3 regions of the Ferdinandcohnia salidurans genome follow, and region 3 is predicted to be linked to each of the others. Evidence: riboswitches for the same ligand, from Rfam matches in the RefSeq annotation. Region 3 holds a riboswitch; each other region holds the start of a gene.
What was found. A riboswitch is a leader RNA that binds a small molecule or an ion and turns the genes downstream of it on or off. The one in region 3 is predicted to bind cobalamin.

Region 1: it holds a riboswitch for cobalamin, as region 3 does, so the genes downstream of both, ACFSFW_RS13075 (ribonucleoside-diphosphate reductase subunit alpha) here and ACFSFW_RS01130 (DUF4430 domain-containing protein) in region 3, are expected to answer to the same signal.
Region 2: it holds a riboswitch for cobalamin, as region 3 does, so the genes downstream of both, ACFSFW_RS23660 (ABC transporter substrate-binding protein) here and ACFSFW_RS01130 (DUF4430 domain-containing protein) in region 3, are expected to answer to the same signal.

The regions. Positions count from the first base shown of each region.
Region 1 is NZ_JBHUEK010000020.1:14,382-25,229, reverse strand. Features, by position in the region: gene ACFSFW_RS13085 (flavodoxin domain-containing protein) at 1-65, opposite strand, end outside; gene ACFSFW_RS13080 (ribonucleotide-diphosphate reductase subunit beta) at 68-1,114, opposite strand; gene ACFSFW_RS13075 (ribonucleoside-diphosphate reductase subunit alpha) at 1,130-3,418, opposite strand; cobalamin riboswitch at 3,563-3,760, opposite strand; gene ACFSFW_RS13070 (VOC family protein) at 3,979-4,389, shown strand; gene ACFSFW_RS13065 (GNAT family N-acetyltransferase) at 4,423-4,962, opposite strand; gene ACFSFW_RS13060 (hypothetical protein) at 5,028-5,348, opposite strand; gene ACFSFW_RS13055 (5'-nucleotidase C-terminal domain-containing protein) at 5,521-10,848, opposite strand, start outside.
Region 2 is NZ_JBHUEK010000034.1:277,308-288,155, reverse strand. Features, by position in the region: gene ACFSFW_RS23685 (hypothetical protein) at 1-43, opposite strand, end outside; gene ACFSFW_RS23680 (hypothetical protein) at 58-588, opposite strand; gene ACFSFW_RS23675 (YdcF family protein) at 857-1,462, shown strand; gene ACFSFW_RS23670 (DEAD/DEAH box helicase) at 1,811-3,100, shown strand; gene ACFSFW_RS23665 (branched-chain amino acid aminotransferase) at 3,170-3,781, shown strand; cobalamin riboswitch at 3,884-4,085, shown strand; gene ACFSFW_RS23660 (ABC transporter substrate-binding protein) at 4,263-5,255, shown strand; gene ACFSFW_RS23655 (FecCD family ABC transporter permease) at 5,218-6,285, shown strand; gene ACFSFW_RS23650 (adenosylcobinamide amidohydrolase) at 6,282-7,751, shown strand; gene ACFSFW_RS23645 (cobyrinic acid a,c-diamide synthase CobB) at 7,769-9,151, shown strand; gene cobT (nicotinate-nucleotide--dimethylbenzimidazole phosphoribosyltransferase) at 9,148-10,191, shown strand; gene cobO (cob(I)yrinic acid a,c-diamide adenosyltransferase) at 10,220-10,771, shown strand; gene ACFSFW_RS23630 (cobyric acid synthase) at 10,807-10,848, shown strand, end outside.
Region 3 is NZ_JBHUEK010000004.1:142,637-153,484, forward strand. Features, by position in the region: gene resB (cytochrome c biogenesis protein ResB) at 1-953, shown strand, start outside; gene ccsB (c-type cytochrome biogenesis protein CcsB) at 956-2,128, shown strand; gene ACFSFW_RS01120 (response regulator transcription factor) at 2,310-3,026, shown strand; gene ACFSFW_RS01125 (ATP-binding protein) at 3,023-4,810, shown strand; cobalamin riboswitch at 5,089-5,291, shown strand; gene ACFSFW_RS01130 (DUF4430 domain-containing protein) at 5,645-6,064, shown strand; gene ACFSFW_RS01135 (ECF transporter S component) at 6,064-6,567, shown strand; gene sigX (RNA polymerase sigma factor SigX) at 6,679-7,227, shown strand; gene ACFSFW_RS01145 (hypothetical protein) at 7,205-8,437, shown strand; gene ACFSFW_RS01150 (peptidoglycan DD-metalloendopeptidase family protein) at 8,679-9,380, shown strand; gene ACFSFW_RS01155 (histidinol-phosphatase) at 9,455-10,267, shown strand; gene ACFSFW_RS01160 (4Fe-4S domain-containing protein) at 10,355-10,603, opposite strand.

The DNA.
Region 1 (10,848 bases), on a different contig from region 3:
TTGATGATTTTTGCTGTTTCCTCTGTATTACCTGTAATTGATGTATAGACAATGGCGACTCTCATACTTATAGTTCATCAAATCCATTGGATTGGGATACCTTTGTATACGTCCGTGATTTTTGCTCGAAGAAGTCAGATTTGGTATCATTCATCATCTCGTCACTAAATACCTGAATCCATGGCATTGGGTTTTCTTTTTCTTCATATAGGTTTTGAAACCCAAGTTGGCGGAAGCGCTTGTTCGCAAGGTACTCGACATACTCTTCAAATTCACGTAAATCGATTCCATCAATGTCTTTTAAAATATAGCGTGCCCACTCTTTTTCAAGCTCCACTGCCTGTCCAATTGATTTATAAACATACTCTTTGTTCTCTTCGGTATTCAATTCTGGGTTCTCTGATAAAAGAATTCGAACAAATTGTGCAATGAAATATGCATGCTGCATTTCATCCCTTTGAATATAGCTAATCATTGTACTAGTCTTAAGCATTTTTTGTTGCCTAGCTAGATTATAGAAAAAGGCAAACCCTGCATAAAAATAAATGCCTTCTAGATTAATCGAATTAATTGCTAACTTAAATAAGTTTTCCGGAGTTGGATGTTCCCTAAAACCTTCGTAAGCCTCTAAAATCAATTGATTCCTTTTTCGGACAATTGGGTCTTCCTTCGCCTGATTAAAACGGTCCTTTTGTTCGGGTAAAGGCACAAGCGAGCTCAGAATATAAGAATATGATTCATTATGAACGGCTTCCTGTTGCGAAATCACTGCAAAAATGGCTTTAAAACTAGAGTCCGTCACATAATCCATTACCTGGTTCATTGTCGGTGTTTGCAAACTATCTAATGACGCTAGTTGCGTGTTGATTCGTAAAAACACATCCTTTTCAATAGAACTTAGTTGGTCCCATTGTTTGATGTCATCCTGCATATTGATTTCTTGTGCTTTCCAAAAATTTGATAGCAAGGTTTGATAGAGTGTATACATTTGTGGATATGCGATATCGTTCCAATTCAGTAGTCCCGAGGTTTCCCCATTAATGATTCCCGTTGATTTATTCGGAAACTCTGGATTAAACAATTTTATTTTTGTTAATGGCTGATTACTCGTCATTAGCTCCATTCCCCCTTAACTATGGCATAGTTCACATTCTTCAATTTCTGCTTGTGACGTGCTTCTCACATAATACGTTGTCTTAAGTCCTTGTCTCCAAGCCTCTAAATGAAGCTGTAAAAGATCCTTTGCTTTAATGTCATGTCTCACATACAAATTGAAGCTAATTCCCTGGTCGATATGACGTTGGCGAGCTGCATTTTGTCTAATGCTCCAAACCTGATCCACCTCATGACGTGCTTTTCGATAAAACTCATACGTCTTATGATTGATATCAGGTGCGGTAACTTTAAATTTAAAATTCTTTTTTTCCTCCGCATATTCAGCCGCATAGATTGGGTCAATTCCATCTGTGGAACCTCCGATTTTAGCTGTCGATGAATTTGGCGCCACAGCCATTAGCCAGCCATTGCGCACACCATGTTTTGATATATTTTCTTGAAGCATACTCCATCGTTCCGACGAATACTTTCTGCGAGTAAAATAGATGCCCGATTCCCATTCAGAACCTTTAAATTTACTATAGGCTCCTTTTTCCTTCGCTAGCTCCATCGATGATTTGATTGCATGATAAGCAATTGCTTCATATAGTTCATCTGCATATTGAACAGCCTCATCAGATTCCCAATAAATACCCTTTAATGCTAAAAGATGATGCCAACCAAAGGTACCTAATCCTACTGCTCGAAACTTCTTATTTGTGAGGTCAGCTTGTTTTACCGATATCGTATTTAAATCGACAACATTATCAAGCATCCTAACCTGGATTCGAATTAGTCGTTCAAGGACATTGTCTCCGATAGCTCTTGGTAGATTAACAGATGAGAGATTACAAACCACAAAATCACCTGGTTTTCGAATGATCACAATATTTCCTTCATCGTCGATATACTCTTTCGTAATCGCTGTTGCTGACATATTTTGCGCGATTTCTGTACATAAATTACTGCAAAAAATCGAGGTTCGTCCTGTTCCTAAAAGGTGTTTGTTAGGGTTCTGGCGATTTACTTGATCGCGATAAAACATGTAAGGTGTTCCTGTTTCTAATTGAGCAATCATGATCCTTGCCATGACATCCATAGCGCGATAGGATTTACGTGGTAAAAGTGGATGACTCACAGCTTCCAAGTATTTTTCAGTGAAGTATTTTTCATCCTCTTCATCGTAAAAATCCTCGAGACCTAATGGGTTTCCGTTCTCATCTTTCCAACCCATGATTTGTTTTACTTCATGTGGACAAAAAGTGTGCCACTCCCCAATACTTCTGCCGTTCTCATCTACCTCTTGTAACTTCTCCATAAACAAATCAGGTACGGAAACCCCTGTAAAAATATCGTGTGCCTTACGACGTTCGTCTCCATTATTTGTTTTTAAGTCTAGAAAACCGTTCATAATATCTTTGTGGAAAAGGTCTAAATAGATGGCAATTGCTCCTTGGCGTTGTCCTAATTGATCAACACTTACTGCTGTATCATTGATAAGGCGAATCCATGGAACGATCCCAGAAGAATTCCCTTTGAATTTCTTTATGTCGGAGCCTAACGCGCGAACCTTGCCATAATATACGCCAATTCCGCCACCATCTTTTGATAATCTAGCAATATCCCAGTTGTTTAAATAAATGCCATCAAGTGAGTCTTCAACAGTATCAATGAAACAAGAGGACAACTGACCAAAACTTTTACCTGCATTTGATAGAGTTGGAGTGGCTACTGTCATATATAAATTACTTAATGCCCAATAGGCTTCTTTCACATAAGTAAGACGAACTTCCGTTACCTCATGCTGCATTAATGTCATCGCGATTATCATGAATCGCTCTTGTGGAAGTTCATAAATATTTCGTTCGTAATCCCTTGCAAGATAGCGATCCGCTAATAAAAACAAACCAATGTATGTAAATAAATGATCTTTAGAAGGATCAATGACTTCTCCTAGTTCAAGTATTTCTTCCTTAGAATAAGAGTTTATTAATTCATTAGAATATATTCCTCTTGATGTTAGTTCCTGTAGCAACTCATGCAAATTGCCGTATTTTAGAGCACTATTGTAATTTCTATTAGTTGCAGCTTTTTCATACAATTCATTTAAATAGAGATTAGCCGCTAAATATGTCCAGTTGGGTTGATCCATGGCAATTTTGTTTAAGGAATAAAAAAGTGCATGCTGGTTTGCTTCAAATGTAGTGACATTCATTCCCTGCAGTTTGTTTCGAATTTCGGTCGTGTCGAGCTGGTAGGTACTTTCTGCATATTCAAGCGAGTGTAAAACTGAATCCAATTCCCCTTGTGTTGTAATATTCATCTATTTCTCTCCCTTAACGTTTTTTTCGTTATAATAAAAAAATCCGCCCAATTGAATTGAGCGGATGAAACGATAACATCAAGAGAGCACATGAGTTGCCCTACCTGTCGCCATCGTTTCATCTTCCCAATCCCCGAAGAAGGTGAAACATCTTAAGAAAAGACAGGTCTCCTGACTAATGCGTCACTCTACTTTGAACCCTTCCCATATAAGCACCTTTATTTAAGTTATCTTATACAGTGGCCTGTTCATTTCGTCAGCATTTACAGTTGCGGGGGCAGTTCTGGATTTTCACCAGATTCCCTTTTAAGCACAAATGGCATCTTTTTCCCAAGGCTAAACACAATATGTAGTTGTTAATATTCAAAATCTATCAATATATACTATTACAATTAATAATAAGGGACACCTACCTATTTAGCAAGACAAAAATTGACAATTATTTCTCGAGAAATAATACCTTGTACTTTTTCTCGAGGGGAAAGAGTGTATGATATCTTTAGTAAATAGAAATCATAGTGTAGGGCAACTTACTTATTAAAAAAAGGAGTGTTTTGTGAATGAAAGGACAAGCGACACCTTATTTAATGTTTAATGGGAATGCGAAAGAAGCTTTGGAATATTATCAGGAAATATTTGAGGGCGAAATATTGGATGTTCAAACATATGCTAAGGCAGGTTATGAAACACAGGACTGGGCTAATGACCGACTTATTCATGGTAAATTCAAAAAGAATGAATTCTTACTAATGGTATCAGATGACTCTCCCGACCATAGTGTAACATTTGGAAACAATATCTCTTTAGTTATAGAATTTGAAAGTGAAGAAGAAATTACGAAAACTTATAATGACCTAATGCAAAAGGGCACTGTGTTCATGGAGTTACAGGATACATTTTGGGGTGCAAAATATGCAAAAGTAAAGGACCCATTCGGGATCATATGGGACTTAAACTATGAAAAGAAGTAAAGGAAATTCCCCTAGCATCTAGGGGAATTGTTTTTATTTCTTCCATTCATGTTTTAGCAGCCCATAAAAGTACATATCAAATCGCTTCCCGTCACGCTCTAGAAATTCTCTTGAGGTACCTTCTCTAACAAATCCTAACTTTTCATATAAGGCGATGGCCCTCTCATTGTACTGAAAAACGGTTAATTGGATTCTATGAAGATTTAACTCTTGGAAAGCAAAATCCAAAACGAGTTGCATGGCTTCATATCCAAGCCCTCGATTACGGTTTCCTTCTCCACCTATTGCGATTGCAAGCCATGCATTTCGATGTGGCCAAATAATGCTGTCAATGTCCACAAATCCAACTAATTTATCAGTCTCCAATTCTTTAATCCCAAACACAAACTCTTTCTCGTTTTTCTGCTCAACCCACTCTTTAAAAGCAGACGGATGTTTTGGGAAGGACGGTAAAGTATCTAGATTTCTAAGAAACTCTTGATCCTCATACCAACTTACAATGGTTGGTACGTCATCTTCTTTAATTCTGACAAGCTGAACCTTTTTTCCTTTTAACAAATTGTACGTAATCATTCGAATTACTCCCTTATTTTTACTAAGAGAGTAATTCAACGTTTTTTGTAAAAATCCTTTAGAAATTATTTCTTTTCAAAAAATGAGGTTTGACTACCGAGGTCACCACCTTTCGTTAGATTACGAGGGATTTTGTGTGTTTTTTCTAGGATAAGTGTGTAATTTCGATCTATTGCCTTTTTATATCGAAGTAGTACGAGTGCACTTATAACGGATTGAAGGGCATATAAAGAAGAATAATAGAGTAGATTTAATGTAGTGTCCGTTAGCAGAAAGATTCCAATCAAGATGACTAGTTGGGTGAAGAAAACTTTTTTAGATTTTAAAATGACTCCAAAAGCTAAAGTAATGATTCCAGTAATCTCTAAAAATACATAGGGTTCCATATGGTCTACCTCCTTTTGATACTTTCATTATCCATTGAAAAGGTTGCAAAAACTTTGACTTGAATCAAATTTTCGAAAAAAAAGTTCAAATTAAAAAGCAGTGAGAAGGAAACAAATGTTTTTCTCACTGCTTGCTATTATTGGACTTTATTATAGTCCTCAATTCATTCTATTAAGCTGTTTTTCTTCTGATTACATAGAGGAGGCCAGCAGCTACAAGGATTAGCGCGAGTCCAACCACTAACATGTTAGCCATATTTGTAGCTGTTATCGGAAGTTTTTTCCCTCCATTAGAATTCTTCGAGTCAGAATCTTTTACAGTTGAGTCATTTGTATCAGAATCTTTCACTTCAGAACCTGGAACTTCCTTAGACTCTTCAACTTCTAACACTCCAAATGTACTAAAGTGATCGGTAGTAGCAGTAATTTTTCCATCATTGTATTCGCCACCGACCAATTCCCATTCCTTACTTTGTGGATTCCAATAGAAAACCTTCACTTTTTTCGGATCATCCACTTTTTTAGGGTCAATCGAAAAAGTCATTGTGACTTTTTCGTTGAACTTGTGATAGCCCTTGCCTTCTGATTTGATTGTAAAATCATAGGCAACTAAAGCATCCTTACGATTGTCCTTCTGTACTTTAACTTCCGTTTCACTATCAGGTAAGATAGATGAAGGAATTTGAAGGTCAACCACGCCATTTGAGATGATTAATGTTGCATTTGCTGCTTTAAGTTTCGCAATTGCTTCAGAGCTCAATGATACAAAAATTGTATTTTTCTTTTCAGGAACTTCAACTCTAACAATAGCTCCTTCTTTTAGTTCGCCTAAATCATCTGCAGATACTACATATTTGTTTCCTCTTTCGACTTCTGGAGTAACAACAATAATCTGCGGTTCCTCTTCGCCTGGTGTTGTAGTAACATCAACGATTCTACCTTCAGTTTCAGTTGGGATTCCCTCACTACCAAGACTTACTAAGTGATCACGGAAGTTTTCCCAATCAGATAGTCCTAAATCTGTTACACGGCCTTTTTCGTAGGCTTTAGCAAATACGTCATAGCCGTCTCCACCTTTAGCTGTGAAAGCATTTGTAGCTATAGTATAGGTAGCATTATCATCAACAGCTACAAGGTTTCCTTTAGCATCTTCAATGTATACTGCAACTACACGTTCGCCTGCTGGTTTTGAAGAATCGAATTCTACCTTACCTCCTGCAACATGTAGGAAACCACCATTCTCACCTGGATACTTGCTAACAGAAATTTCAAACGCTTCTTTAAGCTCAGCACCTGTTATTTCCATCGTAGCTAACGTGTTACCAAATGGAAGAACTGTGATTACTTCACCTACCGTGATTGGGCCTTCATTAATTGCTGCACGGATGCCACCGCCATTTTGTAAAGCCATCACTACATTTTTACCAGTAAATTCTCTTGCTTTTAAAAGCATTCCATCTGTAATTAAGTTTCCTAGGATTGTTTCGTTTTTACGTACACTTGGTTTTGTATTATCACCATTTGTACGTGGGTTTGCTAGCTCTATAGGAGTTGATACTCCGATTTCCTCTTGTGCTACTTTGTCAACCTGTGCTTTATACGGTGCTAATACTTCTGCTGCTTCAGAATCAGCCTCTTGATCACCGATTGAAATTAATTCCCCAGCATGTTCAATTACTACACCTTTTTCATCGAATACTACATCTAGCACACCTAGGTTGCTATTCGCATTACCTGTTTGAACGATTACTGTAGGTGTGTCATCTTTTGCAACAACGGATGGCACATCCAATGCTGTATGACTATGTCCACCTACAATAACATCAATTCCTTCTACTTTTTCAGCTAGGATTAAGTCGTTATCAACCGCAGCATTATCATCATAACCAATATGTGTTAATGCAATAATCTTGTTGACACCTTCTGCTTTAAAAGCCTCAACAGCTTTTTCAGCTTCTTTTAGATAGTTTTCAAATGCTATTGTACCTGGGCTTGAAATGTCAGCAGTTTCTTCTGTTGTTAAACCGAAGATACCGACTTTCTCACCGTTAACCTCTTTGATGATCCCATTGTAAATTTGTCCATTATCAATTTCAGATGCGATAGAATCATTGAAAATCCCATTAAATTTAGCATCCTTCGAGAAATCAACATTGGCACTGACAAATGGGAACTTAGCTCCCTTGATAAATTCAACTAATTTTTGATGTCCTTCAGATAAAGAACCTAAGTCAAATTCATGGTTACCAAAGGTCATTGCATCAAAGCCCATTAAATTCATCATGGCTAAATCTGCTTTTCCAAGGAACTCATTAAAATACAGTGTTCCTGTAAAAGCATCTCCTGCATGAAGAAGTAGTGCATTCGGATTTTTGGCTCTTTCATCTTTCACTACCGTTACCGTTTTAGGCATCTTATCTAAGGCAGCATGCGTATCGTTTGTATGTAGTACCGTTAAGTTAAATTGACCTTCCACATCAACGATTCTACCTTCAACCTCAGTTGGAATTCCCTCGCTTCCAAGACTTACTAAATGGTCACGGAAGTTTTCCCAATCAGAAAGACCTAAGTCTGTTACACGGCCTTCTTCGTAGGCTTTTGCAAATACATCATAGCCGTCTCCACCTTTAGCTGTGAAGGCGTTAGTTGCGATAGTATACATCTTCTCATCTTGTACTTCGATATACTCACCATCTTCGTTTAGGTAAGATACGGATACCACGCGTTCATGTTCTGGTTTAGTTGAGTCAAACTTAACTTTACCGCCAGCAAGGTGTAAAAATCCACCATTTTCTCCAGGGTACTTGCTTACGGAGATTTCAAATGCCTCTTTCAATTCAGCACCAGTAATATCCATTGTTGCTAACGTGTTACCAAATGGAAGAACTGTAATTACTTCACCAGTTGTGATTGGGCCAGCATTAATAGCAGCACGGATACCACCGCCGTTTTGTAAAGCCATTATCACGTCTTTACCTGTGAATGATTTTGCTTTTTCAAGCATACCGTCTGTAATTAAGTTACCAAGAATTGTTTCGTTTCTACGTACGCTTGGTTTTGTATCATCACCACTTGTACGTGGGTTTTCTAATTCAATAGGAGTTGAAACTCCGATTTCTGTATTAGCCACTTCTTCAACTTTTGCCTTGAATGGTGCTAATACGGCCTGAGCTTCTTCATCAGGAACTTGTCCTTTAATCTCAATTAATTTACCATCATGTGTCTCTACTACACCATTTTCGTCGAATTCAACATTTAGAACACCTAAGTTGCTGTTTGCATTACCTGTTTGAACGATTACAGTAGGTGTTGCATCTTTTGCAACAACGACTGGTTCAGCCAATACTGTATGGCTATGTCCACCAACAATAACGTCAATTCCTTCCACTTGTTCAGCAAGAAGTAGATCGTTATCAACCGCAGCATTATCGTCATAACCAATATGAGTTAATGCAATAATTTTGTTAACATTTTGTGCTTCAAAAGCTTCTACAGCTTTTCTTGCTTCATTAATGTAGTTTTGGAATTCAATCGAACCTGGGCTTGAAATGTCAGTTGTTTCTTCTGTTGTTAAACCGAAGATACCCACTTTCTCACCGTTTACTTCTTTGATGACTCCATTGTAAATTTGTCCATTTTCAATATCAGATGCGATTGAATTATTGAAAATCCCATCAAATTTAGCATCTTTCGAGAAATCAACATTGGCACTTACAAATGGGAATTGTGCACTTTGGATAAATTCAACTAATTTTTGATGTCCTTCACTTGAAGAACCTAAGTCAAATTCATGGTTACCAAAGGTCATTGCATCGAAGCCCATTAAATTCATCATGGCTAAATCTGCTTTTCCAAGAAACTCATTAAAATACAGTGTTCCTGTGAAAGCATCTCCTGCATGAAGAAGGAGAGAATCAGGATTTTCTGCTCTTACTTCCTTCACTGCAGTTACCGTTTTTGGCATGTTGTCTAAGGAAGCATGAGTATCATTTGTGTGCATGATTGTTAAGTCATAATTAGCTTTTAGGTCAATTTGAACCATAACCGGGTCATGGTCACTCGCACGCCCCGCCATATCTGTAAAGTCTGCATTAATGTGTAAAATATCAATTTCAGTTCCAGGTACTAAGTTATTTGATACCACAATGTGATCTAAAACTTGTGAGTTACCTTGGAACAAATATGTGTAACGATCACTTTGTTCAACATGGTTAATCATGTTGGTCATTAAGTCGCCTTCATGGATTTTAAGGGACTCAGCGAACTGGTAATCGTTAAAATCACCAACTGATACAACATTTGCATTAGGGTTATCAACTTTTATTTCTTCGATAAAGTCATAAACAATATTTGCAATTTGTTTACGTTGAACTTCACTACCATATACCGGCGGTTGTGTTGAACCGAATAATGGAGTGTCTCCAGATTTGGAGTTCCAGTGGTTAACAATAACCACTACATCTTCACCTTTGAAGGTAAATTGTGCTGCTAAAGGTTTACGACTGTTATCAAATGCTGCATTTGTAGGATCAATTCGTCCAGGGTTATGTGTTAATTTGCCATCTTCATAACCAACAGCTGTTGTTGCATCACCAGCCGGAATGTCTTCTGGTAAAGAAACACGTTCTGGATTATATAAGAATCCAACACGGATGTTTGCATTTGGTGCTCCACCATCTTGGTTATTAACAGGATCAATATTTAAATATTGATATTCAGGGCCACCAGCTGCAACAATTGCTTGAATCAAACGTTCATAACTTTCGTTAGCGGCTGAATCTCCTGCACTTTGTCCATTGTTATCTTGAACCTCAGTTACCCCGATGATGTCAGGACTCTTCATGTCTTGAACAAATGCTCTTGCTAATTTTCTAGCTTTATCGTCTGATGTTTCTTTCGAATTATTTGAGAAGTTTTCTAGATTGTAAGAAGCAATCGTTACCTTATCGTCTTCTTTAACAATCGTTGTTGTCTCAGGTTCTGCATTACCCTTAACATGGTTCGATTGCATGTCTTCTAAATCAACATAAATCTTATAATTTTGGAAACCATAGTTTACTACACCTGTGATTGGTCCAGTAAATTTGTCTCCTGTTGCTACCTCGAAATCTCTAGCAGCATTGTTATCGTACATTTTAAACTGGATACGATCCGGATTCGCATTGTCTTCCGTAAGTAATACTCCACCATGTAGAGTATCCGTTTTTCTGTTTTCTAGAACCGTAATCAAATCTCCGTGTTCTTGAGGTGCAACAGCCTTAACTGTTCCAACTACAACAAGCATTCCTTCAATACTTTCCCAGAAATCGATTGCATCTTCTTCTGGGTCAAACTCTCCGAAACTATCATTATCAATAACTTGATTTGGTAGGTTTTCACTCGTAATTTCTACTGGAGTAGGAAGTTCTACATTGTTTTCAATTACGTTTACTAATCCACCTTTGTCGTCACGTGCGTTAATTTGTGTCACAGATAGATCCGTGTCACCTTTAGTATTAGA
Region 2 (10,848 bases), on a different contig from region 3:
CTGGATATGGATTTCGAACTTCATTAGGATGGTAGTAATACAAGTCAATTCCTCCTTTTAACAACTAAAGCATTGAAAATAGTCAATTTGTTGGAGTGGAAGGCTAAACTGAGCCCATTGTGAACCATTCCAATAATACCCGTAGATCGAATCTTGAGTCGTCTGACTCATCCATACCCAGTACGTCGTGCCATTCTTTAACCATACGTATGTGCACGTATTCATACATGGCTTGACGGTATTCGCATCAATCACAACGCTGGTTCCAGGTGGATTAATTGGCTTAGTTGGATTAATTGCTGGAGGGCTGGCAGGTAAGCCTAGTGGTCCTTGGGTAGTCGTCGGCATCGGTTGCTGTTGTGGAAACGATGGATTAGTTGTCGGTGTGTAAGGTGGCATGTAAGGTGGTACATAAGGGGGCATCGTCTGGGGATAAGGTGGTGGCTGATTTAACTGCTGCAATGCTTGACCTAACATATTGGATATCCAACCCATATTCTGTCCTGAACTCGGTCCCATTGGCCCAAATGGCGGCAACTGGGACATATTCATATTTCGTCTATGTCTCGAATGGTTATAAACCCACATCTTCTTTACACCTCCTCAATCAAAAATATCATGACAATACACCATATTCTATGTGTCAAGTATGATTTTGTCATATTGTCTACATGGATGTGTGCGTAATTTTAATACCTACCCCTAACTAGATTCTTAAATCCTGATAATCGACAAAATTCGGGGCGTCACTGTGACAATAATAAACTGCTTTTTGATGCATTTGTACATACTGTTAAACTTCCAAAATGTGGTATATTTATGATAGGATAACTATGTAAAGGGGGGAAACATGTAAATGTATCTGTCTGAGTTAGAGGTTGAAAAACTCTCAGACGCACAAGTGACCAAGCTTATATTTTCGGATATTGAAGATGATTTCGCGAACGGAGATTGTATATTGGTGGCAGGTAGCAGTAAAGCCGTTAAATATCGCGTACCAAAAGCAGTAGAATTATATAAGCAAGGTAGAGCCAGTAAACTATTGTTTTCAGGTGGTGTGAAGTGGAAGGAAAGTGATCACTCAGAAGCTGTTTCGATGAAAAGAGAAGCCATAGCGTTAGGGGCTTCCGAAAAAGATATACTAATTGAGGATCAGTCATTGCACACACTAGAAAATGTATTAGCCTCTCTATTCGTATTAAACAGAGAATTTCACCTATATAGGATCAAACGAATATTGGTAGTAACGACATCTTACCATATGAAACGATTACATCTGACATTACAAACATATATGCCTAGTTGGATCTCCTACACGTTATGTCCTGCTGATGATGCTTTCACCAGAAAGGATAACTGGTTTTTAACCGATTTAGGAAGAAAACGTGTACGAGATGAGGCTGCAAAACTAATAAAATACGTTAAACAAGGTGCATTGCGTGACATGAAAGTAGATTTGTAAATCGCTCACATATAAGGTGTACTAAGAACAAAGGGAACTTTAATAATAGGAAGTTCCCTTTATTATGAAGAAATACAACAAACTTGAAAAGTACAATGAAAAATATTAAGGATAAGTTCGGAAAAGAAAGTATTAAGTTTGAACAGGCGATATTTGAAAAGTTTCGTACCATTTATGGTGGGTCAAGGAACCTATCCCTCTGACCCATCGACAAAATTCGGGGCGTCACTGTGACAATAATAAATATTCCAAATCACTCTGTAAATACTAACCAATATATATGCTATAGTAAATAAGCCATTGAACAATCAAACTGGCATTATGATAAGAAGAGAGACGTGATGAGCCTTGCTAGATTTTTTACAACTTGGTATTCGAAAAGAGATTAACCATACATTGAAGTCATTAGGTATCGTGGAACCAACTCCGATACAAGAACGGACAATTCCATCCGTACTTGAGGGGAAGGATGTGATTGCAAAAGCACAAACGGGAACAGGAAAGACGTTGGCTTTTGTTCTACCGATTCTTGAAAAGATTGATGTGCACGAGTCGGATGTGCAAGCACTTATTTTAACTCCAACAAGAGAATTAGCTCAGCAAATTTCAAAAGAAATTAAGAAAATGATGGAAAACGTAGAGGGTATCAATGTGTTAGCTGTGTACGGTGGTCAGGATGTTGAGCATCAATTAAAAAAGCTGAAAGGTGCACAGCATATTGTCGTGGCAACGCCTGGTCGGTTATTAGATCATATTCGCCGTGGAACGATTGATCTGTCATCGATTAGGATGCTTGTGTTAGATGAAGCCGACCAAATGTTACATATGGGTTTTCTTCCAGAGGTAGATGACATCATTAAAGAAACATTTCCTTCTAGACAAACCATGCTGTTTTCTGCAACAATGCCTAACGAAATTAAATCTCTTGCCAAAAAATATATGAACGAGCCAGAGTTAATCGAAGTGAAAGCAAAAAAAGTAACGGTGGAAGAGATTAAACAAGTTGTGATTGAAACCACTGACCGGAGAAAACAAGCAACGTTGTTGCATTTAATCGAAGAACATCGTCCATTTTTAGCGATCATATTCTGTCGTACAAAAGTTCGTGCGAAAAAGCTGCACGAGGCATTGATTGCTAACGGATATGATTCAGACGAGTTGCATGGTGATTTAACACAGTCCAAACGCGAAAAAGCGATGAAACGATTTCGTGAAGCGAAAACACAGTTTTTAGTTGCCACAGACGTTGCTGCAAGGGGACTGGATGTTGAAGGGGTAACACATGTCTTTAACTATGACATCCCACAAGATGTGGAAAGCTATGTTCACCGGATTGGACGGACTGGCCGTGCAGGTGGCGACGGGGTTGCCTATACTTTAGTGGCTCCAAAGGATATGGAGTTCCTACGAATGATTGAAAAAGGGATTCATCAAAAATTCGAGCTACAAGTGATTAAGGGCATAAGTATCCCTGATCGTGAGGATTATGAGAGAGCAAGTGAGCAAAAAAACGAAAATAAACGCTCTGAAGGTAGTAGAAGAGACAGAAAGAAGGCTGCACCATTTTCTTCAAATAGAAAGTCTAATGATAGGCAATCCAAAAGCAATTCAACGAGAGGTAGAAGGCGTACTCGCTAAAAAGTGAATGTACAAAATGGGTGCCTTACCCCTAAGACTGGTAAGGCATCAAATTCAGGAGGAACACCTATGTTACAAAAACAAATGAAAAAATACATTTCATCAGAGTTAATGAGTGAAGAGAAACAAGTTGCAGTATTTCAAGAGGAAAAAGAGTACATAGAAAGATATGAATTAATTTCACATGACGTTACATTAATCGAAAAGGATCCTACTACACGTTTCCGTGAAGCTTACATAGAAAGATGTGATAAAGAAACAGAAGAAACACTCTCTAAAGAATCATTTGGTTTCTTAGAACACCCGATTGACTACCTAGAAAAACACAAGAATGAATTTCTATACTTTGAATCAAAGTGGTTGGAACTAATCGGCGTGGATGCAATTGCGTTTGAAGTGAATGATGTATTTGGAACATACGATGTCATGGTAGGATTGAAGCTACAGAAGAAGTTCGAGTCACCTCTTAAAGAAAACTTAAGAAAAGAATTACGTGGAGATGAAGCAAAATTTGTGTTGATGTTTAACCAAGGTGATGGCTTATGGGACTTGAATTTCGCTTTGAATTACGTGAATGGGTTTAAAGAGGAGATGTCATTAGAAGAAGCATATCGGCTAATTTATCGATTTTTATTTACACTAGTAGAGAGAACGGAAGAAGGAAACAGCGACGTAATTTAAGTGTTAAATTAGTGATGGGACCAAATGAACTTTTGGTTCCTTAGCTTTGCTCCTATTTACAAAACATTAGGGGTGTATTATAATTTTGCAGAATACAAAAAAATGAATATTTCGCAAATAGGTTTCTTACCATTCTTCTAATAAGAGAATGTAAGACTAAGAGGGAAGTTGGTGTAAGTCCAACACGGTCCCGCCACTGTAAGCGAGGAGGAAGGTTATAAGATCCACTGTGTTTTTTACATGGGAAGGAGTAACCGACCGTTGATTCGCAAGTCAGGAGACCTGCCTATTTTGTTTTTTAAGCTTCCTCGAGGAAAGGAACGTTTAAAGTGCAGATAAATTATCATATGATACTATATTTGTTATAGTAGGATTGCTTTATTGGAGTTCTATAGCAAATAACTTTTATTATGCCTTTACGAAACGCTCTTCCTGTGGAATGGCGTTTTTTTGTGTTCAAAATTAGAAGGGGGAAAAAAGAATGAAGGAAATGTTGAAAAAATGGGGTCTGTTAAGTCTTATTTTTCTTTTTACCATGGGTATCGTTTCAGGCTGTGGTACACAAGACGAAGAGGCTCAAGATGAGAAGGATCCAAAAACCGTTGAACAAGCTGAAGGGGAGAATGCCAATCAAGAGTTCCCTATCACAATTATAGACAGTGCTGATCGAGAAGTTACAATTGATGAAGAACCTGAATCAATTGTCTCCATTCAGGCAAGTAATACAGAAATTGCATTTGCCCTTGGTTTAGGAGAAAAAATTATTGGAGTTTCTGATTACGATAATTACCCATCAGAAGCACTTGAAATTCAAAAAGTAGGTGCACAGGATATCAATGCAGAATTGGTTCTTTCACTTCTTCCTGATCTAGCACTAGTTACAGATTATCATTACAATACACATCCTGACATATTAAAACAGTTTGAAGATGCAGGAATTGATGTGATTGTCGTTGGAAGTGCTTCATCCTTTGAGGATGCGTATCAACATATTGAAATGATTGGGAAAGCTACAGGAACTGTGACTGAGGCAACCGAAATTGTAACAAATATGAAGCAACGTTTTGACGAAATCAAGGAAAAAGCTTCAACAATAACAGATAAAAAGAAAGTCTGGGTTGAGGTTTCACCTGCGCCTGATATTTTTACAACAGGAACAAATACATTTATGCATGAAATGTTCGAGGCCATTCAAGCAACGAATGCAGCAGAGGAGCATGAAGGATGGGTACAATTAACAGAGGAGGAAATTGTACAATTAAATCCTGATGTCATCATTACAACGTATGGCTACTACATAGATAATCCAACTGAAGAAGTATTTGGGCGTGAAGGCTGGTCTGAAGTTCCTGCAGTTAAAAATAAACAGGTCTTTGATGTTGATAACGATACGGTTACTAGACCAGGTCCTCGGTTAATTGAAGGAGTCGAGACTCTTGCGAAGCTTATTTATCCGGAAGTTTTTAATAAATAACGTTATTTGGTTATATATTCTAAGCGGAGGGTTTGTACTTAGTACAGCCCTCCTTGGCATATTCGTTAGTAGTGTCCAAGTGCCTATTCCAACCATATTACATATTGTACTAGACAAAACCTTTGGTTGGGGGTGGCTTAATGAGATTGCTAGAAATGAAGAGATGATTATTTGGAACATCCGAATACCGAGGGTATTGCTGGCCTTTTTTGTTGGTGCATCCCTTGGGTTAGCGGGTGCTGCATTCCAAGGATTATTACGTAATCCATTAGCGGATCCATATACAATCGGGGTTTCATCTGGTGCATCTCTTGGTGCAGTTTTTGTTTTATTTTTTCAGTTTACGATCTTTGGGTTAGGAAACTTTACTCTTCCCATTGTTGCGATAGTAGGTGGTTTTGTTTCACTACTTATTGTATTCGGACTTGTTCGATTGAGTAGTCGAAGCTTAGCGATTGAAACAATAATATTAGCGGGGATCATTGTTAGTTCCTTTATTGGAGCAGTTGTTTCCCTCATTATTTCATTAAGCGACCAAGATTCAATGACTCAAATTATCTATTGGTTATATGGCAGTGTAGGACTGAGAGGCTGGAGTCATGTTCAATTGATTCTTCCGTTTATGTTGTGCGGTTCCTTTATTTTGTTCTACCATTACCGGGAGTTGAATGCGTTAGCACTTGGGGAGGATGCGGCAGATCATATTGGGGTTGATGTGAAGAAGGGAAAGTTTTATATCTTAATTGGAGCCTCTTTATTAACCGGTTCAGCTGTAGCCGTGTCTGGATCAATTGGATTTGTAGGGCTTGTCATTCCACATGTAGTACGTATTGTAACGGGTCCAAATCATCGCCATGTACTACCACTTTCACTACTGATAGGCGGAGCATTCCTTATTTTAGCTGATTTAGTATCAAGAAGTATTATTGCTCCACAAGAGTTGCCAATTGGTGTTGTTACAGCTCTAATAGGTGCACCGGTTTTTGCACTATTATTAATCAGAGAAAGAGTTGGAGGGGAACGTAGATGATTACAGTTAACAATTTAGTTGGCGGATATACGAATTCCCCTATTATTAATGGATTAAATCTTGAGATTCATCAAGGTGAATTTTTTGCGCTTCTTGGTCCAAATGGAAGTGGAAAAACAACCCTGTTTAAACTGATAACTGGGCAATTGCCGATTATAAATGGTGAAGTTTTCCTTTCTGGTAAAGAAATTTCAACTCTTTCAAAGCTTGAGAAGGCTAAAAAAATGGCTGTTCTTACTCAGGAGGCGAAGGTTTCATTTGATTATACTGTGGAAGAAATTGTGAGTCTAGGGCGTTATCCACACCAGAAAGGTTTATTCAAACAGCTATCCCGAGTAGATTGGAACGTCATTGAAGAGGCCATGGAATTAACGAATATAAGTGAATTTCGAAAAACTCCATTCCGAATGATTAGTGGTGGTGAGAAGCAAAGGGTGTTATTAGCGAAGGCATTGGCACAAGAACCTGAGATTTTGCTTTTAGATGAGCCAACGAATCATTTAGATGTGAAACACACATTCCAAATGTTGGATTTATTAAAAGAACGGCAGCAAAGCATGGGGTTAACAATTTTCTCCATTTTGCATGATTTAAATGTTGCTTCTCAATATGCAGATCGGATTGCCATGCTTTATAAGGGACGTTTTTTAGAAGTTGGAGATGTTAACAATTTCAGAAAGACAGACCAACTAAAGAAGGTGTATGAAGTCGATATTAAGCTTGGGTCTCATCCGACAATTCCAAAACCACAACTACTTATGACACCAGGCTATCATCAAGCACAACCTCGTTCACGTTTTGAAAATTCTTATAAGATTCTTCAAACGAAGGAGTATATCCACATTCAATTTGATCAACCTTTACGAACATTATCCAATGGGGTCATCGGTGATGGGATTCAATGGTTGAAGCATTTTTGTAATTTTCATGTTGAAAAGAATTATAATTGCTCAGAGCCTGACCGTGATTTGCGAAATTGGATGACAAAGTACTCTATTCCTTATGAACAAGCTGTTGGAATGATGACAGCTGTTCAATTAGAAGATGTTGTCATTCGGCATGAAGAATTTGAAGGTATTCAGATGCTGGCCGTTGTAACTGCGGGTACAGGAAATGCTGTTGATATTACGAGTCGTTCACATTCTAAGGCGAAACAAACAATAGGTACAATCAACATCATGCTTTTCATAGATTCACATTTTACAGATGGTGCACTTGTAAATGCCTTTATGTCAGCTACAGAAGCGAAAACAAAAGCGTTACTAGACATGAATATTAAAGATCCACACTCCAACACCATTGCAACTGGTACATCAACGGATTCACTACTTCTAGGTGTTACACAACAAGGGGATAAAACACCATACGCAGGTTCAGGAACCATTGTTGGAAAAGGCATTGGTCGAATTGTGTATGATGCAACAAAAGAAGCAATCCAAAAGTATTTACAAAGAGTCGCAAACTAAAAAAGGTGGGGGAGTAAATGAGCGATCGACGTATTGTAATTGCAGGTACTGGCAGTGGGGTTGGAAAAACAACATTAACAATTGGGATTATGTCAGCATTAATCAAACGTGGTCTAAGCGTACAAGGCTTTAAATGTGGTCCTGACTATATTGACCCATCCTATCATACAGCTGTAACAGAACGAGTGTCACGTAATTTAGATAGCTGGATGCTCACCCATGAAAGAGTTTTGGATATTTTCACACATGGAAATCGTGATGCTGATATTTCAATTATAGAAGGAGTTATGGGGTTCTTTGATGGGAAAAGTCCGGAAACAAATGAAGGTAGTACAGCAGAGATTAGTATCATAACGAAAAGTCCTGTATTGCTTGTAGTGAATTGTGAAAGTATGGCTCGAAGTGCAGCAGCAATTGTGAAGGGTTTTCAATTGTTTGCAGAAGGACCAAATATTGTTGGAGTTATTGCAAACAAAGTGGGGAGCGAGGGACATTTTCAGCTTGTCAAAAAAGCAATTGAACAGGAATGCCGTATTCCTGTTATCGGGTATTTGAAACAAGATGTTGATATTGAAATTCCAGAAAGACATCTTGGTCTCATTCCTTCAATTGAACGCGGTGAACTTACTCCATTATTTGATAAAATGGGTGACTTGGTTTTAGAGACGATTGATATTGATAAATTGCTGGAATTAGCTGTAGCTGAACCGATAATTGAAAAAAATAAATCATCTTTGTTTGAAAAGAAGCAAAATAAGATGACGAGAATAGCTGTTGCAAAAGATGCAGCCTTTAACTTCTATTATCCTGAGAATCTAGAAATCTTGGAAGTAAATGGAGCAGAATTGGTTTATTTTTCTCCATTGGCTAATGAAGAATTACCAATTGATGTGGATGGTCTATATATAGGTGGAGGCTTTCCTGAAGAATTCGCTTTAGATCTGGAATCTAGTGTCAAGACAAAGGAATCGATTCATAAGGCCATAAAAGCAGGACTGCCAACTCTTGCTGAATGTGGCGGGTTCATGTATTTGACCGAGTCCATTGAAACGACGGAACAGAAGACGTATCAAATGATAGGGATCATCCCAGGTAAAGTACGCATGCATACACATTTACAAGCATTAGGATATAGAGAAATTAGTGGTCTTAATGACAATTTCATTCTTACGGATCAAATGGTTAGAGGGCATGAATTTCATTATTCTTCTTTTTTGGCAAATGAACTTTCCTATGCCTATGAAACTAAGGGGCTGCGGGGTGTTAATAAGGAAGGCTATCTAAAGTACAATTTAGTAGCTGGCTACACCCATCTTCATTTTGGCTCAAATCCAAAAATTGTGGAGAACTGGATTAAGAAATGTATAGAGTATCGGGATAGTAAGGAGAGATTAGGATGAAACAAATATACGAAGCCATCCCAAAGGTAAACAAGGAGATGGGAAGACAGGTTAGTGAGTATATCAATACGTTGACAAAACCAATAGGAAGCCTTGGGCGGCTAGAGGAATTGGCTATTTACTTATCAGAAATGAAAAACGAACCGTTTCCTAGTGTTACGCCACCAGGAGTGCTTGTTTTTGCGGCCGATCATGGCATCACTTCAGAAGGTGTTTCTGCTTATCCGCAAGCAGTAACCGAACAGATGGTTTGGAACTTTTTAAATGGTGGTGCAGCGATAAATGTTTTTAGTAGACAAATTGGTGCCATCCTTAAGATTATCGATATTGGAGTAGCAAATGATATTGAACACGAGAGATTAATCAATCAAAAGATTCGTTATGGTACAGGTAATTTTTATCATGAAGATGCAATGAGTCGACAAGAAGCTGAACAAGCGATTGATGTTGGGTATAATCAAGCCTTACAAATTATCCAAGAAGGGGCACAGTGCCTCATACTCGGAGAGATGGGGATTGGAAATACAACTTCGAGTAGTGCAATCTTAGCTGTTCTTAGCGGTAAAGATATTTCCCTTTTAGTAGGAAGAGGGACTGGAATTTCTGATGCTGCATTTTTACATAAAACTGCCATTATTAAACAGGCGCTTATACGTAGGAATCCGAATCGAAATGATCCGATTGATATTATCGCGAAAGTGGGCGGACTAGAGATAGCCGCAATGACAGGTGCAATGTTAGCAGCTGCAAGCAAAAGGGTACCGATTCTTGTAGATGGTTTTATTTGTACCATTGCAGCATTAGTTGCAAAATTAATTTCCCCTAGTGTTAAAGATTATATGATTGTCACACATCAATCGATTGAACCTGGTCACAAAATCGCACTTTCTCAGTTGGGGAAGCAGCCCATTATTGATTTAGGACTTAGACTTGGAGAAGGAACAGGTGCAGCCATTTCATTTCCGATTATCCAATTGGCTACTTTAATGCTAAAAGAAATGGCAACCTTTCAATCAGCAGGAATTTCTACAAATAAGTAATCATTTATCACAAAACTAGGAGGTTCATATGGAACAAGCTAACAATAAGAAAAAGGGATTAACACTTGTGTATACGGGTCACGGTAAAGGGAAGACAACTGCAGCTCTAGGTTTAACAGTACGAGCAGTTGGAAGAGGATTACGAGTAAAGATTTTTCAATTTATTAAATCACCTGAACGTTCGTACGGGGAACAAATTGCCTTAAGTAAGCTTGGGGTTGAGATGGAGCAGCTTGGAAGAGGATTTACCTGGACAAAAACCCCAGAAGAACATAGGGAAGCGTTAAAGGCTGGATGGGTAAAGGCGAAGGAAGCTGTTATGAGCGGTGAATATGATTTGGTCATACTAGATGAATTAAACAATGCATTAGCGATTGATACATTTCCAATTGATGATGTATTACCGTTAAACGAAGTGGTTGAATTATTAAAAAATAAACCGCAACACCTTCATCTCGTTATTACCGGAAGAGATGCCAAGCGCGAAATACGAGAAATCGCTGATCTTGTTTCGGTTGTTGAAGTGGAAAAGCATTATTATGATGAAGGCATACCAGCCGTAAAAGGGATTGAATTTTAAAGGAGCAAGAATCAGACAAAAAAGGAGTTCACACAATGAATAGAGCTGTACCGTTAATGATTCAAGGTACTCATTCA
Region 3 (10,848 bases):
TACCTGGAATGTATATTGATGAAGTACTCTGGCTTCGTGAGGGAGAAACAGCAAGTGTTCCAGGAACAGATGGAAAGTATTATTTAAAGAGCGAACAATTTCTTGTAGAAGTTTACGAGAAGGGCAAGGAAAAAGAAGTATTTGATAAAGCGATTGAACTTGCCGGAAATGCGATGGTAGTAAAAAACTATCAAACAGATGTTACTTTATTCGAACGTACAGATGAAATTATTCCGGGAGTGGAACCAGAATTAAAAGAAGTTAAATCTCACGAAATCCGAGTAAATGAACCATTAAAGCATGATCATTATGCAGTCTATCAAGTTGACTATAAATTAAATGAATTTAGCACGATGTCCTTTACAATGGTAGACAAAGAGACGAATCAGGAATTTGGTTCAATTACCATTAACTTAAGAGATCCGCAAGATAAATATGATTTAGGTAACGGATATTCAATCGAGTTGGCAAGCTATTTCCCTGATTTCTTTTTTAATGATGAAGGGGAACCTGCCACAAAAACAAAAATACCGAATAACCCAGCATTTGTATTTAAAATGTATGCTCCAGATAAACCAGAAGGAGAAATCAGTTTCGTAGCTATTCAGCAAAATATCGAGCCTGTGGGTGAGAATAAGTATAAAATGGCGTTTTCTGGTATTGATATGAAGAATGTATCTGGATTAACTGTCAGAAGAGACTTTACATTATGGTTACTTGCTTTGGGTGGTGCAATATTTATGATTGGTGTTATTCAAGGATCATACTGGCACCATCGTCGGATTTGGATTCAGCGAAAGAATAATGAAGTTATTGTTGCTGGACATACAAATAAAAACTGGTTTGGTTTGAAAAATGAAATTCGTTATGTTTTGGCTGATACGGGAATCGCCGAACCTATCGATCAAGTTGATGCGAAAAATAAGGAAAATAAGGAAAATAAGGAGGGATAAAAATGGCTGAATTAAGTTCAAATTTGCTATATGCTGCTTTTTTTCTCTATCTTGTGGCAACGTTTGTCTTTGGTGGAGCGATTCGAGATAAAAAAAGTTCAAATGGGTATAACCGCTGGTCCCATATCGGGATTTCTATTACAATCATTGGATTTGCTGCACAGTTAGGCTATTTTTTTACCCGATGGATTGCAGCTGGACATGCACCAGTTAGTAACCTATTTGAATTTATTACATTTTTCGGAATGATGCTAGTCCTAGCGTTTATTATTATTTACTTTATATATAAAACAAGTATTTTAGGACTGTTTACTTTACCGATTGCATTATTAGTTATTGCTTATGGAAGTATGTTTTCAAGAGAGATCTCTCCATTAATTCCAGCTTTACAAAGTGATTGGCTCCACATTCACGTAACGACTGCTGCATTAGGGCAAGCAATTCTTTCAATAAGTTTTGTCGCAGGTATCCTTTATCTTTTAAAAAGTGTGGATCAGTCTATCAAGAGCAAGGAAACATTTTGGTTAGAATTTGTTATGTATATATTAGTGGTTGTTGTTGGATTCGTAGCCATTTCGACCGCATTTGGTGCGATGAAATATGAATCAGTGTTTTCATGGGTGGATAAAGACAACGTTGAAGCTGAGATGGTATACAAATTACCTGCTTTGGTAGTACCTAATGAAGGCGAATTACTGACAGATGGTAAGTTTTCTAGCGGGATTGAATTACCTGCCTTATTAAGTGCTAGAAAAGTAAATACATTACTTTGGTCAATTATTTCAGGATCTATTCTATATGGATTACTTCGTTTAATTTTACGTAAACGTGTAGGTGCCGCTTTACAGCCTTTAACAAGAAGATTAAATTTAGACTTAACTGATGAAATTGGTTATCGTTCTGTAGCAATAGGATTCCCAGTATTCACGTTAGGCGCGTTAATTTTTGCTATGATTTGGGCGCAAATTGCATGGACTCGCTTCTGGGGCTGGGACCCTAAAGAGGTATGGGCACTTATTACTTGGCTCTTCTATGCAGCATTTTTACACTTGAGGCTTTCAAAAGGCTGGCATGGTAAAAAATCTGCGTGGCTTGCGGTCGTTGGATTCTTCATTATTATGTTTAATACTATATTTGTAAATTTAGTTATTGCTGGTTTACACTCATATGCATAAGAAAAAAAGCCTTCATCATTTGATGAAGGCTTTTTTATCTAACATTTTTTGTGTCGAATTATCGACTTTTCCCTCATTGGATAAACTAGTGTGATATATGTTATAGCAAATTATGAAATTTTTATGTACGATAGTGATGTAGAGAAATATTCTTTCGGAAAGAAAATGGAGGAATAAGAAAATGGAAAATGAAGCGAAAATTTTAGTTGTCGATGATGAAGAAAGAATTCGTCGTTTACTTAAAATGTATTTAGAAAGAGAAAATTATGCAATTGAAGAAGCGGAAAATGGAAATATTGCCTTAGAAAAGGCTATGAAAAATGATTATGATCTCATTTTACTAGACCTCATGATGCCAGAAAAAGATGGAATTGAGGTATGTCGCGAATTGCGTGAGAAGAAATCAACTCCGATTATTATGCTTACTGCTAAAGGAGAAGAAGTAAACCGCGTGCAAGGCTTTGAAGTCGGTACTGATGATTATATAGTAAAGCCATTTAGTCCAAGAGAAGTTGTTCTTCGAGTAAAAGCTTTACTAAGAAGGGCATCACTTACAACCTATCTTCAAACTGAAACAACGGCTAAGGATGTTATCGTGTTTCCACATCTAACAATTGATAATGATGCACACCGTGTGCTTGCAGATGGCAAGGAAGTGGGCTTAACACCGAAGGAATATGAACTCTTATGCTTTTTAGCAAAATCACCTGACAAAGTATTTGATCGTGAACAATTGTTAAAAGAAGTATGGCATTACGAATTCTTTGGTGATCTTCGTACTGTAGATACACATGTTAAACGCTTACGTGAAAAGTTAAATAAAGTGTCTCAGGATGCGGCGAAAATGATAGTAACTGTATGGGGCGTTGGGTATAAATTTGAGGTTGGCCAAGAATGAAATTTTGGAGAAGTGTAGTAGGAAAACTATGGGCAACCATTCTTTTACTGTTTTCCTTTGTGTTATTTGTTTTAACGGTACTATTCATGGAGTACTTTGAGAATTACCATATTCAAGAAGCTGAAAGAAGCTTAACTCAACTTGCTGCAAATATTGCTGTTATTATGGAGCAGCATGAGGATAAAGATGTAGCAAGGAACCTTGCTTGGGAGCTTGTGAATGATGAAACAAAGGTTATTATTGCGGCAGACGAAAACACGTTATGGGTATCTCCTGATCGAACGGCTGTACCAACCATTCCTGTTACAGTTATTACAGAAGACCCAGATCTTAGACGTGTTATTACAAACGACCAAAACGCAAGCAAAAAGATAAAACTAACAGAAAGTGGAAAAACTCCTCAAGAGCAAAGACAAGAACTATTTGTGGTTGGGGCCCCTCTTCACATCGAAAATGATCAGATGGGTGCTGTTTTTCTTTATCAATCCTTAGATGTAGTTCAAAAGACTACCAAGGATACTACTCAATTCATAATATTGGCTGCAGGTATCGGAATTGTCCTTACAACAGTATTTGCCTTCTTTCTATTAACGCGTATTACAGCTCCATTGCGTAAAATGAGGGAAGCTGCTACCGAAGTAGCTAAAGGGAAATTTGATACGAAGGTTCCTATACTTACTCATGACGAAATTGGCGCTTTAGGAATGGCGCTAAACCAAATGGGAAGGCAGTTAAAGTATAATATAAATGCCCTTAATCAAGAGAAAGAGCAGCTTGCAAGCATATTAAACAGTATGGCCGACGGAGTTATCACTTTAAATCGTGATGGAACGATATTGATAACAAACCCACCTGCGGAACGCTTTTTGCAAGCTTGGTATTACCAACAAGGTATGTATCAGGACGTTGGTCAAGAGCTTCCACCAGAAGTCAAGGATTTATTTCAACGTTCCGTTTCATTTGAAAAGGAGCAATTTATTGAAATTAGTCTTCAAGGTAGAACATGGGTTATTTTAATGAGTCCACTTTACAATCAGACGTATATTAGGGGTGCCGTTGCGGTCCTTCGCGATATGACGGAGGAAAGACGTTTGGACAAGCTACGTGAAGATTTTATTGCTAATGTTTCTCACGAACTGCGAACTCCGATCGCAATGCTCCAGGGCTATAGTGAAGCAATTATGGATGACATAGCGAGTTCCGAGGAAGAGCGAAAGGAAATTACCAAAGTCATCTATGATGAGTCATTACGAATGGGTAGACTTGTTAACGAGTTATTAGATTTGGCTAGAATGCAATCAGGGAATATTACCTTAAATAAAGAAAAAGTTGACTTCGATACCCTTATTAGTCGGGTGATTCGGAAATTCCAAGGTTTAGCTAAGGATAACCAAATAACGTTAACTGCTACAAAGGTAGACGACATTGGTGAGATTTATATAGACTCTGATCGTATTGAGCAAGTTTTTACAAACTTAATTGATAATGCAATTAGACATACCGATGAAAATGGTCAGGTTGACGTACATGTTACTGGTCAAGAAACTTCAATAAAAGTTGATATTAAGGATACGGGTTCTGGAATTCCAGAAGAAGATTTACCTTTTGTATTTGAACGGTTCTATAAGGCGGATAAGGCCAGAACAAGAGGGAAATCTGGTACTGGTTTAGGGCTTGCGATTGTAAAAAACATTATTAGTGCACATAACGGGAATATCTCGGTCCATAGTAAGCTTGGTGAAGGAACGACATTTACTTTCGTAATCCCTCGAAAAAGTGAGTAATTTGAAAAAACGTGGCGAAGATTCTTGTTCCATAAGAAACAATTTCCTTGTAAAAGAAAAATTCTTCTTGTAATATAGGGATTGTTAAATAGAAAATTAAATAATTTATTGAATTTTAGGTGTCAGAGAATGTTGTATTTGATTCTTTAAATAAAGGATTAAAAAGGAGGATGAAGAGGACCGAGAATTTCAAGGCGGCGCAGCTTTGAGTACCGGAGCGTATGCAGTTAATACGTGAGGAACGGAAAAGCAAGCCAACACAGAAATTCGAAGCGTCATATTCACCGCACTTTTTAAACATCCTCTCTAAGACTTAAAAGGGAATCTGGTGTGAATCCAGAACTGCCCCCGCAACTGTAAAAGTGGACGAAATGAGAAGAACCACTGTATGACTGGATGGCGAATGCTGTTCAACATATGGGAAGGACTCAAAGTAGGACGAAGCTTAAGTCAGTAGACCTGCCTAATTCATTTCTTTTTTAATTCTCCGGGGTGCGAGAATTAGCATTAAAACACCATGCTTTTTTGTTGTTTTCCTGTTATATCTTTAAAGCTCACCCCAAGGGTGAGCTTTTATTATTTTATTCCGCAGAAGAAGGACACTTCTACGAAATAAAATAATAGCCTCCGGCAGATGCCACGATTTTTCAAAGGAAATTTTTCGATCTGTAAGATCAAAGACTAAGAACGCCACATCCTGTGGCAACGTCTTTATGACCCACTTCCTGTGGGCCTAAAAATTGGGCGCAAATACGCCAAGGCGCATTTGATTCGATGTTAGGTGCATAAAACACTTATTCATACACATATTTTAACAAAAGGGGAGCTAGAAACATGAAAAAACTATTAGTTGCTTTACTATCATTGGGAATTTTATTTGGATGCAGCAATGACCCATCTACAAATGAATCTTCCAACAACAACACATCAGAAACTGTAGATAAAGAAGAAACAGCAGAGATTGTAACAGTTGTTATCTCCAAAAACAATGGTGAAGAAATCATTGAAGAAAAAGAAATTGAAATTGAATCTGGAAAAGAAGTTACCGTTATGGACGTCATGCAAGCAAACTTTGACGTCGAAACACAATTCGATGGTGCTTTTGTTGCCAGCATTAATGGCGTTGCAGGAAGCGAAGAAGAAAAGACATCATGGTTTTATTCTGTTAATGGTGAAGAAGCCATGGTAGGAGCTAATGAATACCAATTAGAGCCTGAAGATAAGGTCGAATTCGATCTCCATAAGTGGGAATAATGAATTTATCTGTTAAAAACTTAACGCTCTTATCGATGCTAATCGCCTTGTCTGTTGTGGGTCGAATTACATTTACATTCCTTCCGAATGTCCAGCCTATGACTGCGATTATCGTGATAACTAGCTTATTTTTGGGTCCAATCTATGGTATGGTTGTTGCTGTTTTCGGTTCTGTATTATCGAATCTTGTAATGGGTATGGGTTTATGGACCATTGGACAAATCGTTGCATGGGGGATAATTGGGTTAATTAGTGGGGCTTTACGGAAGTATCGTGATCGAATTCCTGTCATTTTATTAGCCATCTATGCAGTATTTTGTGGTTTCTTATATGGATTTGTTATCTCAATCCCTCTTTATTTATTCTCGGGTAAGTTCCTAGCCTATTACCTAGCTGGATTACCATTCGATATGAGTCACGCAATTGGGAATGGAGTATTTTTTCTCATTCTGTATCCAATCCTGAGACTACTATTCTTAAAAAATGTAACAATTGCAAAGTAAGGAAGAATATTACCAAAATATTCTTCCTTTTTTTATTAATTCATACTATATTGGGAGTGTAACTTTTTTTATTAATCATTCGACTAATGAAATGAACGGGAGGATTTGCAAATGGATTCCTTGTTTGAGGAACTATATGAAAAGTATCATCACGATGTCTTCTCCTTCTTATTTTATATGGTAAAAAATCGTGAACAAGCTGAAGATCTCGTTCAGGAAGTTTATATAAGAGTTTTAAAATCATATGATAGATTCGAAGGGAAAAGTAGTGAAAAAACATGGTTATTTTCAATTGCAAGGCATGTTGCGATTGACTCGTTCCGGAAACAAAAAGGGTGGAAACAGCGAATAATGGATTCCTTTGATTGGAGTCGCCAAGAGGTAAGAGACTTTGCTCCACTTCCGGAAGAAATAGCGTTGCAAAATGAGCAGGTACAAATGATGTACCGTTGCTTGGAAAACTGTACGACCGACCAGCGTATCGTGCTTATTTTACGATATATCCAATCACTTTCAATTGCAGAGACTGCTGAAACTCTAGGATGGACGGAGAGTAAGGTAAAGACAACTCAGCATAGAGGTCTAAAGGTCTTAAAGAAGTATATGGAGGAATCAGGCGTAAAGGAGGGTATAGATGATGAAAAATTCAAAGTGGAGTGATGAACAACTCGAGCAGATGCTATCGCAAATGCCAGGAATAAAAGACAAACGGAAACCACAAGAGATTTATCAAAATATAACCCTTAAGATGAATAAGAAAAAGAGAAAAATGTGGCTTGTTCCTACCCTTGCATCTGCAGCAGCAGTGCTTCTATTATTCATCTTAGCTCCTTCTTTCATTAATAATATGAATAGTTCAAGCTCAGACTCAGCTGAAATGGCAAGGGAAAATACGAATATTGCTATGGATTCTGAAAACAGAGAAGCAGCATCAAAGGATGCATCATTTAACACACTAGAAAAAGCAGAGGAACCACAACAAAATGAAGAGGCTGGAATATTTTCATTTGAGGAACAACCAAGCAATAGTTACACTGTAAATAGTGTAGGGGAAAACGAAGTCCTTCTCACATATGGTGTGTATTTGGGCGGTGTAATGTTTCCTTCTGTAGTTTCAGTAATCGTCGAATCTAATGGGGAAAATGTTGTTGAACAATGGCAAAAGACAGTTCCAAGAGTAAATGAGGCTATTCGCAAAAACAAAGAATGGGGCATTGATGAAATTTCGAATTCATATTTTGAAGATTTTTCAGAAGTTGTAACGAAAGACAATTCAAAGGCAGTAAGGGTGGACGTAAATAACTCGATTAATACTGAGTCATTTGCTACTGCTGAAGCTGCAGAATTTTCACATACGATTAGTTCGTTCCGTTATCTGTTAGAAGACTATCAACATGTTGAACTTTTCCAAAATAATCAACAAGGAATTACTATAGGGCAATCTGGTATCATTGAAAATAATATTGATGTTGAGAAAGATACAAAAAAGGCATACCTTTATTATGTAAATGATCATTCAGACCGCAAAATTTTAGCTTTAACTTATGAAGATTTTAATACGATTGAACAAGCGCTGGAAGCAATGAAAGCGGAGGCTAATCAAGGGGATTATACCCTGCATCCACCAATCATATCTGAAATTAAACAAATTAAAGCAAATGGTACGAATTTAGAAATTCATTTTAGTGATGATGCGGTTTTAGAGAATACAGATAATTATATTCTTATGTTGGACGCAATTATGCTAACCGCTAAAGAGTTTAACTTTGATACAGTTACATTTTACGGAAATATAGATCAAATTGGTGATGTACGAATAGGGGAACCGGTACCAGTACCGCTCGCACCAAATCTAATTCAATTGCAATAAGAGACACTAAGATGTCTCTTTTTTTTGCTTTTAAATATAATTTCTGGGAAGTATCACCTTACCAGTTACGAAAAGTATTACTTTATTTACATATTTTAAGAAAATTTTTCAAATAATGTAAGGGTGTCCCTTATTTGCTTAGTAAATAGAGATAATGTTAGATAGGGGGTGTCCTTGAATCTAAACATAACGGGTTCACATTTTCATAGCATCATTGTTCAATATTTTGAGGAGGATCAAAATGTTTGGTAAACGATTTGCAATTGTTGCCATTTTGGCAGTTTGTACAGGATTACTCTTTATAGGAGAATGTAATGTCAACGCACATGAACTTCCAGGTAACAAAGCAACAGAGGAATGGGCGTGGCCAGTCACAGGGAGAATCACTGATACATTTGGAACGAGACAAGGCAATCACAAAGGCTTAGATATCGCTGCTCCACTTGGAGATCACATATATGCGGTTGAGGAAGGAATCGTAAAAAAGTCGTATTTCAAGGGTTCATATGGTCATGTCGTTTTTATTGAGCATCCAAATGGATATGAGACAGTTTATGCACACTTAAGTAAACGCAATGTTCAAGAAGGAGAAAAGGTTGTAAAAGGTCAGTTAATTGGTCATATCGGTAGTACAGGTAATTCAACTGGTCCACATTTACATTTTGAAGTACATAATGGAGAATGGAATTCTTCTAGAAACAATGCGATTGACCCTCTTTATATGCTAACCGATGAACAAATTTTAGTTCCTACATTAATGGAATTGGAGAAAGAGGACACTGAAGTTTTAAAAAAGCTTGAAACCTATACAGTGAAGGCTGGGGATTCTTTATCAGTCATTGCGCATAGGGTAGGTATATCTGTTGAGGAAATTAAAATGTTAAATCAGTTAACCGATGATTTAATTTTTCCAAATCAAATCTTAATTGTCGAAAAATCCTAAATAATTTTGAGCTTTTTTATTCCCCTAGAGAGACAAGTTCATGTATAATAAGAAAAACTTTGGGGGGATTCGGTATGCGAACTGATTATCACAATCATTTAGAGCTTGGAACGCTTGAATTAGACTATTTAATGAAGTTTATTGATGAAGCAAAGGCAAAAAAAATTGATCATTTTGGGATTTCTGAACACGCTTATCATTTTTATCAGACAAAAGATATTCTGAGTAATCCGTGGGTTGATGCAAGAAGATATTATGACATGAAGGATTATGTAGATTTATTTAAGCTTGCCTGGAAAAATAATATTGATGTAAAAATGTCCATTGAAATGGATTATACACCTGGAAAGCATGCAGAAATGGAAAAATTCATTTCTACTTATGATTTTGATTATGTAATTGGCTCCATTCATTGGGTTGACGATTTTGGAATCGACCTTGCGGAGTTCCGTGAAGAATGGGATAAAAGGGACCTACATGATACATATACAAAGTATTATGATCAGGTGATTACATTGGCCGAATCAAACTTATTTGATATTATGGGTCATATTGATCTAGTCAAGATTTTTAAATATATTCCTGAAGATGAGGAGTTCCTTTTGCATCAATTTGATCGTGCAACGACAGCATTAGCGAACTCAAAAACCTGCGTTGAAATTAGTACTGCTGGATTACGAAAGCCTATTGGCAAGCTTTATCCGGATCCTCGACTACTGCAAATGTGCTTTGACAAAAACATTCCAATCGTCTTGTCATCGGACGCACACCGCCCACAGGATGTAGGTGCTGATTTTGATCAAGCAATTGAACTAGCTAAAAGTGTAGGCTACAAAACCTTAATGACATTTGAAAAAGGGGAACGTAAAGAAGTTCCAATTGGATAATCAAACGACAAAAAGCAGGCAATGCCTGCTTTTTATCATTTAAAAAAAGAACCCTTAAACGAAAGGGTTCTTCCTTGAATATAAGGACTATTCAAATTTTAGTGGATCACCGTCGAATGGCTCGTCTGCTACCTTAATGGAATCCGTTGGGCAACCTTCAAAAGCATCGATCATGTCTTCCTCTAATATTTCTGGAATTTCTACAATTCCTTGGTTATCATCAAGTGTTACAAATGCAATTCCGTCATCATCGTAATCGTAGATGTCAGGTGCAGCTGCACCACATGCACCACATGCGATACAAGTTTCTTTGTCAACAATGGTATACTTTGCCATGTGTACTTTACCTCCCGAAAAATCGTTACATGTATAAAATGTATATTTATAGTAGTTCCCCATCCTACTTCCTCATAGCATGGAAACAGCTTCCTCATATTCATTGTAAAGCTGTTCACAAAACTTTTCAATAAAAATATATAGTGAGATTGCTTAATCTAAAAGGGTTTTTCCCGTTTGACAAGCATGTTCATAATTCCACACGAAAACATCCCACTTTTCGTTATTATTTGATAAAATAAAAG